2 linked regions of the Indioceanicola profundi genome follow. The protein of the gene in region 1 interacts with the protein of each later gene in a pairwise test. Links are inferred from orthologs where the notes say so. Each region holds a gene or a part of one and is shown in the gene's direction. Other genes may lie near its edges.

Region 1 (6,112 bases):
CCTTTTGAATTTCACCGCCGGCGCCGGCATGTCCGGGCATAGCTGCATGACGCCCCCTCGCGAAACCCGGCACCCGCCGCTATGTTAGGCCCCAAGCGCTCATTTCATCAGGCGAACAGACCCATGTCCCAGGACGATACGACCGGCCAGATCAGGCAGAAGCTGGTGGACACCAAGGAGAAGCTGGCGAAGGCGGGCCACCTCCTGACCGGCGGCGGCGGCAAGGACCGCCTTCCGCCCGGCCAGCGGGAAGTGAAGAACTGGCCCGTGCTCGACCTCGGCATCCAGCCGGAGATTCCGCTGGAGAGCTGGGAGCTGACGGTGGACGGGCTGGTGGAGAATCCGGTGACCTGGAACTGGGCGCAGTTCCAGGCCCAGCCGCAGCAGCAGTTCCTGACCGATATCCACTGCGTCACCGCCTGGTCGCGCTACGACAACCACTGGGACGGCGTCTCGGCCCGGCACCTGCTGTCCGTGGTGAAGCCCAAGCCCGACGCCCGGCACATCGTTTTCCACAGCCATGACGGCTACACCACCAACGTGAAGCTGGAGGTGTTCAACGATGAGGACGTGCTGCTGGCCCATAGCTGGGAAGGCAAGCCGATCACGACCGAGCATGGCGGGCCGGTGCGCGTGATCATCCCCAAATACTATTTCTGGAAATCCGCCAAGTGGGTGAAGCGCATCGAGTTCGTGGCCGAGGACCAGCCCGGCTTCTGGGAGGAGCGCGGCTACCACAATGAGGGCGACCCCTGGACGGAGCAGCGCTACTCCTGACGCCTGTGGGGACGCGCCCGGCTCAATCGGCCGGGCGCAGGGCGACGGTGCGGTTGAAGAAGGTCAGCGCGCCCATCAGCATCACCGTCACCCCCAGCATCTCCAGGAACTCCTCCAGCGCGACCTGGAGGGGCGGGCTTCCGAACAGCCCGTAATAGCCCATCACCTCCACCCCCACGGCGCCCGCGACCAGAAGGGCGAAGCCGCCGCCCATCAGCAGCGCCGTCTGGCGGTGGTGGACCAGCATGGTCATCAGGTTGCGCCAGGTGAATGCCGCCAGCGCCGCCCCGATCAGGGCGTAGAGGAATATCCAGCTGCCGTGCGTATCGTTGAAGCGCGGCACCCAGGCCTGATCGCGGCCGATGGCGGTGATCCGCTCATGGATCATCGCGGCTTCATCCATCGACAGGAAGACGAATCCCAAGCCGACGATCTGGCAGAACAGCGGCGTGGGCCAGTTCTTCCGCTCGCTGAAGGGGCTGGCGGCCAGCATCAGCAGCCCCACCGCCAGAAGCTGGGATGCGGCGAACCAGGAGGCCACGGTCAGCTCCGCATCCAGGTCGAACCAGCGGGACAAGGTCCAGGACCCCGTGACCGTCATCAGCCAGTACATGCCGATCAGGAAAACCTCGAACCCCAGCAGCAGGGTGAAGACTTGCCCCAGGCGCGCCGGGACGGTGGATTCGACCAGCCCTGCCTTGGCATATGTCATGAAGCCTTGTCCTCCTGTCCATGCACCGGGATGACAGATGGACGAACCATTTGTTTCAGGTTCTTGACCTCGTTTCCCTTGCCCGGACGCCGAGCCCGCATTGCCGAGTTCCTGCACGTCGCGGAATTCGCAGCGGAATCATCGGCATGTCGCCGCGGCATCACGGCGATACATCGGGAGGGGTATGATCCTTTGCGCGCACGCACCAACTCCATGGCATAGTGCGCCCATACAACCGGACCGGTCCGCCATGCCCGACATCCATACGCCCGCCGCCATCCATGCCAAGCCCCCCGGCCGCGCGGCCATTGCCATGCGGATCGCGGCCAGGGTGGATGCCCATGACGGCTCGGTGGACAGTTTGCGCACGCCCGTGCTGGCGGAGCTGAAATCGTGCCTGGAGGAAGGGCGGGCAGCGCTGCGGACCCAGTTCGAGGCGCAGCACCGGGGCGAGACGACGGTGCGCGCCCTGTCCCGCCTGATGGACAGCCTGATCCAGGCGCTGGCCGACTTCACCATGCAGACGGTCTATCCCACGGCGGAGCCCACCAGCGCCGAGCGCTTCGCCGTCGCCGCAACCGGCGGCTACGGGCGGGGCGAGCTGGCGCCCCTGTCGGACGTGGATCTGCTGTTCCTGCTGCCATACAAGCGCACGCCCCGGGTGGAGCAGATGGTGGAGTACATGCTCTACATGCTCTGGGACCTGGGGCTGAAGGTCGGGCATGCCGTCCGTTCCGTGGATGAGTGCCTGCGCCAGAGCACGGACATGACCATCCGCACCGGCCTGCTGGAGACCCGTTTCCTGTGGGGCGAGGAGAAGCTGTTCGACGAGCTGCGCGCCCGCTTCCAGAAGGAGATCGTGGCCAGCAGCGCCCCCGCCTTCATCGAGGCCAAGCTGAACGAGCGCAACGAGCGCCACCGCAAGCTGGGCGACAGCCGCTATGTGCTGGAGCCGAACCTGAAGGAGGGCAAGGGCGGGCTCCGCGACCTGCAGACGCTGTTCTGGATCGCCAAATACGTCTATCAGGTCGATGAGGTCGAGGAGCTGGTCGCCAGGGGCGTCCTGCTGGAGGAGGAGGCGCAGCGCTTCGCCAAGGCGCAGAACTTCCTGTGGACGGCGCGCTGCCAGCTCCACTACCTGACCGGCCGGGCGGAGGACAGGCTGACCTTCGACGTGCAGCCGGAAATCGCCCGCTGCCTTGGCTACACCAACCACGCCGGCACCTCGGACGTGGAGCGGTTCATGAAGCACTACTTCCTGACTGCCAAGGATGTGGGCGACCTGACCCGCATCTTCTGCGCCAACCTGGAGCAGGAGAGCAGGCGCCCGCCCCGCTTCACCCGCCTGTTCCGTGCCTTCACCCGCGGGGAGGTGGACGGGTTCGCGCTGGATGCCGGGCGTCTCAACGTGCGTTCCGACCGGCATTTCCGCGACCATCCGCTGGACCTGATCCGGCTTTTCCGCGTGGCCCAGGTCCATGATCTGGACATCCACCCCAACGCCCTGCGCGCCATCACCCGCGCGCTGTCCGTGATCGGTCCGAAGCTGCGGGAGGACAGGGAAGCGAACCGGCTTTTCCTGGAGATCCTGACCAGCCGCAAGGACCCGGAGCTGACGCTCCGCCGGATGAACGAGGCCGGCGTGCTGGGCCGCTTCGTGCCGGATTTCGGCCGTACCGTCGGCATGATGCAGTTCGACATGTACCACCACTTCACGGTGGACGAGCACACGCTGTACGCCGTGGGCATCATGCACCGGATCGAGGCCGGGCAGCTGAACGACGAGACGCCCCTGTCGGCGGAGGTGATCCATGAGATCGCGTCCCGCCGCGCCCTGTACGTGGCCGTGCTCTGCCACGACATCGCCAAGGGCCGCGGCGGCGACCATTCCATCCTGGGCGCCAAGGTGGCCCGCAAGCTCTGCCCCCGTCTCGGCATGACGGAGGAGGAGACGGAGACGGTGGCCTGGCTGGTGCGCTGGCACCTGCTGATGAGCCATGTGGCCTTCAAGCGCGACCTGGACGACGACCAGACCATCCGCCAGTTCGTGGAGATCGTGCAGAGCCCGGAGCGGCTGAAGCTGCTGCTCTGCCTAACCGTGGCCGATATCCGGGCTGTCGGCCCCGGCCGCTGGAACGGCTGGAAGGCTACGCTGCTGCGCCAGCTCTACAGCCGGGCCGTGGAGATCATGTCCGGCAGCATCGGCGACGAGGGGCGGGAGCGGCGCGTGGCCGCCGCTCAGTCCACCCTGCGGGAGGAACTGGCGGATTGGCCGGCAGCGGATGTGGAGGCGCATCTGGCGCTCGGCTATCCCAACTACTGGCTCAGCTCCGATACCGCCACGCTGGGTCGGCAGGCGCGGCTGATCCGGGAGGCGGAGCGGGCCAAGGCGCCGCTGACCTTGGACACCCGGATCGACCGCGGACGGGCGGTGACGGAGGTGACCGTCTATACGGCCGACCATCCCGGACTGTTCTCCCGCCTTGCCGGCGCGCTGGCATTGGCCGGGGCGGACATCGTGGATGCCCGCATCTTCACCATGACCAACGGCATGGCGCTGGACGTCTTCACCGTCCAGGCCTCCACCGGCGGCATGTTCGACAGCCCGGACAAGCTGGCCCGTCTATCCGTCATTGTGGACAAGGCGCTGGCCGGGGAAGTGCGGCTGGCCGAAGAGCTGGCCAAGCGGCGCGCGGCCCTGAGTTCCCGCCACCGCGCCTTCAAGGTCGCTCCCCGCGTGCTCGTGGACAACAAGGTTTCCTCCGGCCATTCAGTGGTGGAGGTGAACGGTCGCGACCGTTCCGGCCTGCTCTATGACCTGACCCGCGCGCTGACCGGGCTCAACCTCCAGATCGCCTCTGCCAAAATCTCCACTTATGGGGAGGCGGCGGTGGACGTCTTCTACGTCAAGGACGTGTTCGGCCTGAAGATCACCCATGAAGCGAAGCTGAAGCAGGTTCGCGAAGCCCTGCTGGCCGCCCTGGCCGACCCCGATCCCGAGCCGAGGAAGGCAGGACGGAAGAGAGCGGCTTAAGCCCTGCTTATAGTTTAAGTTGATTTCCACTCGACGGCGGAAACCTGAGCTAGCACTGTGAGGATGTGTCAACTCAGGTGTATCTCCACCGATGATAATGGAAAGATGTTTGCGGTTGCTGGCCACCGCCAGCTTCGTGCTGCTTCTATCGGCCTGTGGAACGCCACGGCCGAAAGATGCCGTCCTGGCGTTTGCCGCTGCCGCAGATGCAGCGCCGGGTCTGGTCGCCTCAAGCAGCGATGCAAGCCATACGGCTTCGGCATCATCCAACATGCTGCAAAGGGCCATGGCCGGGGATGCTATCTCCATCGTCTGCGGGCAAAGCGGGACCAGGCCCAAAGACGGGGCCTGTACCTTGGTGCCGGAGGAAAGCGGGCCCGCAACCGCCACCCCGTCCAGCCAGGATGCCGAAGTCGCTCTGCAAACCTATGCCGAAGCGCTGGTTGCATATGGATCGGCATTGAAAATGATCGCGGAGGCCGATACGGGCGAAAAGCTCGACAAGGCTTCCGAAGAGCTTGCCAAGTCCGTGACGAACCTCGCGGGCGCGAGCAAAGCGCCGATCGACTCCGTCAAGGCCGAATTGGGCGTGGCCGCCCGGATTGTCGGCTTCGTCACCGGCAGACTCGTCGAGCATCGGCAGCAGGCAATCCTGCGCAAAGCGGTCACGCGGGTCGGTGAGCACGGTCTTCTCAAACAGGCAATCGATCGGATAACCCCTCCCTTGGATCAGGCGCATGATGGCGCGGTCCATGACCGCTGGACCAGAATCCAAAGCATGCGCAGTCTTCTCGCCAGCATCAGCCCTAGCCAGATCACTTCCGTGGGACTGGCCGCGGAAGAAAAAGGGGATGCAGCGGCAGGCAGCGTGACTGCCGCGGTCCAGGCCGCCCGGGTCGCCATCATGTTGGCAATCGAGGATGATCTGGATGCGTTGAACGCCCTGCTCATGGCTGATCCCAGGCCAGCCCTCGCAAAGATCACCGAAACCCACGATGCACTGGAAACAGCCCTCAGGAAATCGGAGCCGGCCCCGGCACGTATTCCGCATCAACAGACGAACACAGACGATGCCGTCGCGGCGTCCGAAGCTGAGCACGGGAGTGTCGGACCATGAGCGACCTGAACGCCCTCTCCGCCATTGAACAGGTGCGCGCGGAAATACGTGCGAAGCTGGAAACGCTTCGTGATCATCGGGATGAGATCGCGGGACTGCCGAAGAACGTAAAGCAGCAAGTCGCATTCATGCAGCTTCAGCATGAAATCATCCGGCTTCAGAACCTGGATGCGCAGCTCTGGACGGATGAAATCCTTGCCCGCGCCGAGGCGGAGAACTGGGCAGAGGCGATCAGCGAACTCCACGGCTTGGCCGACGATCTGAAGAAGGAGCAGAACAAGCTCGACCGGATGGTCGCGATCACGGACAAGGTGAAGAAGGTCGTCGACATCATCGAGAAGATCGTCAAAGCCCTGCTGTAGGGTCGGCCCGATGGAAGGTGCGGCGGCCCCTTAAAGGTCGCCTTCCCGCCGCCGCGATTTTCCGGTAAGCCGCTGCCCGTCCCCTTCCGCTGCACCGGCCTGCCCCTCCC
Region 2 (4,176 bases), 1.5 Mb from region 1 along the record:
GCTCCGCCTCGCAGCCGCCCGGGCCCGCTCCAGCTTCGATCCTGTCAGGCCGCCGAAGACGCGGCCGAACTCCCCCTCATGGGGGGTCAGCAGCCAGCGGTCGGAAAGTCCGGAGAACAGCGCCTCGGCATCTCCGGCAAAGCTTCCAAAGACATCCGCATCCAGCACGCCGGCTTTCCCGGCTTCCACCGCCGCCCGGACAGCGCTTCGTGTCTCCGCCGACACGCCTCCTCCGGGGCCAATCAGGACGGCATTCCGCCGGGGATCGGCGATCAGTTCGGCGAAGGCACCGCTGTCGGCTACAGGCTGCACGATCACGCTGGGCATGGAGAGCGCATAAATCTGCACGGCCGGCGGCGGTGCGGCGATGGTCGCCAGCCCTGCCCCGACCCGCAACGCCGCCCGCGCCGCCAGCCGTCCCGCCCCGGTCATTACCTCCCCGCCGAGGATCACCGCATGTCCGCGGCTGTACTTATGTCCGCCGAGACTCGGCCAGGGATACCGCCCACCCCACAGTTCCGGATCGTTTCGGCGGCACAGCGGCTCTATTCCGTCCAGCACCCGTGCGGGAATGCCGATATCCGCCACGACCAACTCCCCGCACAGCGCCCGCCCCGGCAGCAGCAGGTGCCCCGGCTTGTGCCGGAAGAAGGTGACGGTAAGGACAGCCCGCGGCGCGGCCCCCAGCACCTTGCCATCGTCGCCCCGGATGCCGCTGGGCACATCCACCGCGACGACCGGTGTTCCGCGCCTGACCAGTTCTTCGACCACGCCCAGGGCGACGCCATCCAAGGGACGGGACAGCCCGGCGCCAAACAGCGCATCGATCACGAGTTCCGCTTCGTCCAGCAGAGCCGTCCCAAGCGGCTCAACCGGACCGGTCCAGGTTCCGGCCGCCCAGGCGGCGTCCCCCTTCAGCGACTCCGTGCTGCCAAGCAGCCCCAGCCGCACCGGCCATCCAGCCTTTGCCAGAAGGCGTGCCGCGACGAATCCGTCGCCGCCATTGTTTCCCGGCCCGCACAGAACCGCGACCGGCCATGGACTCCATCGTTCCCGGATGGCATGGGCCACCGCGGCGCCAGCCGATTCCATCAGTTCGGGTCCGGGTACGCCGGCGGCCATGGCGGCCCGGTCGGCCCGGTACATCTCATCGACTGTCAGAATCTCATGCGCCATGGCGGGTCCTCACCACAGGTCGGATGCGATCTCCGCCGTGAAGAACAGATAGGCCCGCTCGAACGGTCCCGGCCCGCGGGGGATCACGCCGTGCAGCGCGTGACGGGAGTTGGGGAACAGCACCAGCGTGTTGGCGGCATAGGGAACAACCGCCGCCAGTTCCACCTCATCCTCGCCGATCTCGAACCGCCCTGTCTCCCGCGGTGCGGCGCGCCAGCGGTAGAGGCCCAGATCGCCGCCCGGCAACGGGTCGTCCGCATCGCGCAGATAGAACAGCCCCGTGAACAGCCGGTTTGCGGTGTCGAGATGCGCCCTGCGGTGACTTTTCGGCGCGCCTTTCACCGGAGTCGTGATCTCCAGCCGCGCGTCGGTCAGCACATCGACCGATTCGAAGCCGTCCCTGGACAGCAGCCCGACTTTCGGGCTCGGGTTGCGATCCACCCAGCCCCAGACTTCCGGGGCATGGACCGGCATGTGATCCCCGAAAAGATCGACCACGCGGCTGAGCACGTCGGACGAGGACATGCGCGCCGTAAGCTCGCGCCACAGCGGATGAAACCGGTCCTGCGTCTGGAACTGATAGGCGGAATAGGGCATCCGCTGCCCGCTCGGCGGTTCGCCGCTCCAGCCGATGTCGGCGAAGCGGGGCCGTCCGGCCCGCAGCGGCTCGAACACCTCCGGCGGGAGCGCATCCCGCACGATCAAATGCGGGAACGGGTCCAGGCGGATATCGGCTCTTGTCGCCCTGGCCAGCAGATCTGTCACGATGCTCCCCATTCCATGCCGCGCCCATGCGTGGTAGCGGCGGCATCATGCCGTGGCGGCAGGCGAACGTCACCTGCGCTGCATGGGGCAATGATGGGGATATTTTATGAAGGGGTCCCGGCCCCGCCGGAGCGGGAAAATGGGGCGACGGACGGGACTCGAACCCGCGACCACTCGGACCACAACCGAGGGCTCTACCAACTGAGCTACCGTCGCCGCCGGGAGGCCAGCGTATGCAACAATCCGCCCTGCCTCGTCAAGCCCTCTGTTGAAAGTGTCTGTTCCGTCAAAGGCAGAGCAGATCTGCCTTCCACGTATCCTGCCGAAAACGCGCAGGATTGCTAGCCTGCCTTATGCGACATGCCCTCGCGCCGATCAAGTGATGAAAAAAGGTGCAGTGTTTTGCCCGCTATTTCGGCAAAGTCACGCTCGAACGGGGAAGAAGGCGCGGACTCCGCTGGTTTTAGGCCGTGGCATGCCGCATGCTTACCCCGTTGGGCGCGCCGATCAGGCGCTTGGAACACGCGCCTCTCCGACCGGCGCGGTACAGGGAGCTTTTGGAGCCGATGAAGAAAGTCGAAGCCATCATCAAGCCGTTCAAACTGGACGAGGTGAAGGAGGCGCTCCACGAAGTCGGCATCCGTGGCATCACTGTCACCGAGGCCAAGGGCTTCGGCCGGCAGAAGGGGCATACCGAGCTTTATCGCGGCGCCGAATACGTCGTGGATTTCCTGCCCAAGGTGAAGATAGAAGTGGTGATGGACGACGCCATGGTCGACCGCGCCATCGAAGCCATCCAGCAGGCCGCCCACACCGGGCGCATCGGCGATGGCAAGATCTTCGTCACCGCAGTCGACGAGGTTATCCGTATCCGGACCGGTGAGCGCGGCCCCGACGCGATCTGACCGGACCAGGGTTTCTTATCGGCAAGGGGTGGAGCAGCCTGGGCCACCCTGAGCCGCCCGTAGCACCACCCGGGCGTCCGCCTGCCAGCTCAGCCGGTCGGCAGTTGCGGCGTCCCAATCGCCACCGGCAAAACCTCAAACCAACGGAAACCGAGGCTATGTCTGATACCAGCAAGTTCTTCGACCTGATCAAGGAGCATGACGTCAAGTACGTCGACCTCCGCTTCACCGACCCGAAGGGCAAGCTGCAGCACACCGCGCAGCATATCAGCACGGTGGACGAGGACATGTTCACCGACGGCATCATGTTCGACGGCTCGTCCATCGCCGGCTGGAAGGCGATCAACGAGTCCGACATGATCCTCATGCCGGACGCCTCGACCGCGGTCATGGACCCGTTCGCTGCCCAGCCGCTGCTGACGGTGTTCTGCGACGTCTATGAGCCCTCCACCGGGCAGCCCTACAAGCGCGACCCGCGCTCTATCGCCAAGGCGGCGGAGAACTACATGGCTGCCGCCGGTATCGGCGACACCTGCTATTTCGGCCCGGAGGCCGAGTTCTTCGTGTTCGACGACGTGAAGTTCGACGTCTCGATGAACCGCGTCCTCTACGAGTTCGACAGCGAGGAAGGTCCCTACACCTCCGCCAAGAACTACGAGGGCGGCAACCTCGCCCACCGTCCGGCGGTGAAGGGCGGCTACTTCCCGGTGGCCCCGATCGACAGCGGCCAGGACTTCCGCGCCGAGATGGTGTCCGTCCTGGCGGAGATGGGCGTCGCCGTCGAGAAGCACCACCACGAGGTGGCGGCCTCGCAGCATGAGCTGGGCGTGAAGTTCGGCACGCTGGTGCAGATGGCCGACGCCATGCAGCTCTACAAGTTCGTGGTGCACAACGTCGCCCATGCCTATGGCAAGACCGCTACCTTCATGCCGAAGCCGGTCTATGGCGACAACGGTTCGGGCATGCACTGCCACCAGTCCATCTGGAAGGACGGCAAGCCGCTCTTCGCCGGCTCTGGCTATGCCGACCTGTCGGACATGGCGCTGTACTATATCGGCGGCATCATCAAGCATGCCCGCGCCCTGAACGCCTTCACCAACCCGACGACCAACAGCTACAAGCGTCTGGTTCCGGGCTACGAGGCTCCGGTGCTGCTGGCCTACTCCAGCCGCAACCGCTCGGCCTCCTGCCGTATTCCGTACGTGAACAACCCGAAGGGCAAGCGCGTCGAAGTCCGTTTCCCGGACCCGGCCGCCAACCCCTATCTGGCCTTCGCCGCCCAGCTCATGGCCGGTCTGGACGGCATCCAGAACAAGATCCATCCGGGCGA

What was found.
Region 2: the proteins of DOL89_RS14305 (region 1) and DOL89_RS07080 interact in binary tests that used the Escherichia coli proteins (3 or more experiments, as listed by UniProt). The link is inferred for Indioceanicola profundi from one-to-one orthologs.

The regions. Positions count from the first base shown.
Region 1 is NZ_CP030126.1:2,988,663-2,994,774, forward strand. Bases 1,380-4,723 are described here. They hold DOL89_RS14305 ([protein-PII] uridylyltransferase), read left to right. Parts: upstream 1,380-1,739; coding sequence 1,740-4,523; downstream 4,524-4,723. Other genes in these bases: DOL89_RS14300 (hypothetical protein), read right to left, coding at 1,380-1,489; DOL89_RS14310 (hypothetical protein), read left to right, coding at 4,639-4,723. In the rest of the region: DOL89_RS14295 (sulfite oxidase-like oxidoreductase), read left to right, coding at 124-777; more of DOL89_RS14300, read right to left, coding at 800-1,379; more of DOL89_RS14310, read left to right, coding at 4,724-5,640; DOL89_RS14315 (hypothetical protein), read left to right, coding at 5,637-6,002.
Region 2 is NZ_CP030126.1:1,482,952-1,487,127, forward strand. The notes cover bases 1,385-4,176. They hold DOL89_RS07080 (P-II family nitrogen regulator), read left to right. Parts: upstream 1,385-2,507; coding sequence 2,508-2,846; downstream 2,847-4,176. Other genes in these bases: DOL89_RS07070 (2OG-Fe(II) oxygenase), read right to left, coding at 1,385-1,941; glnA (type I glutamate--ammonia ligase), read left to right, coding at 3,005-4,176. Also shown: DOL89_RS07065 (NAD(P)H-hydrate dehydratase), read right to left, coding at 1-1,176; more of DOL89_RS07070, read right to left, coding at 1,186-1,384. UniProt on the Escherichia coli protein: P-II indirectly controls the transcription of the glutamine synthetase gene (glnA). P-II prevents NR-II-catalyzed conversion of NR-I to NR-I-phosphate, the transcriptional activator of GlnA. When P-II is uridylylated to P-II-UMP, these events are reversed.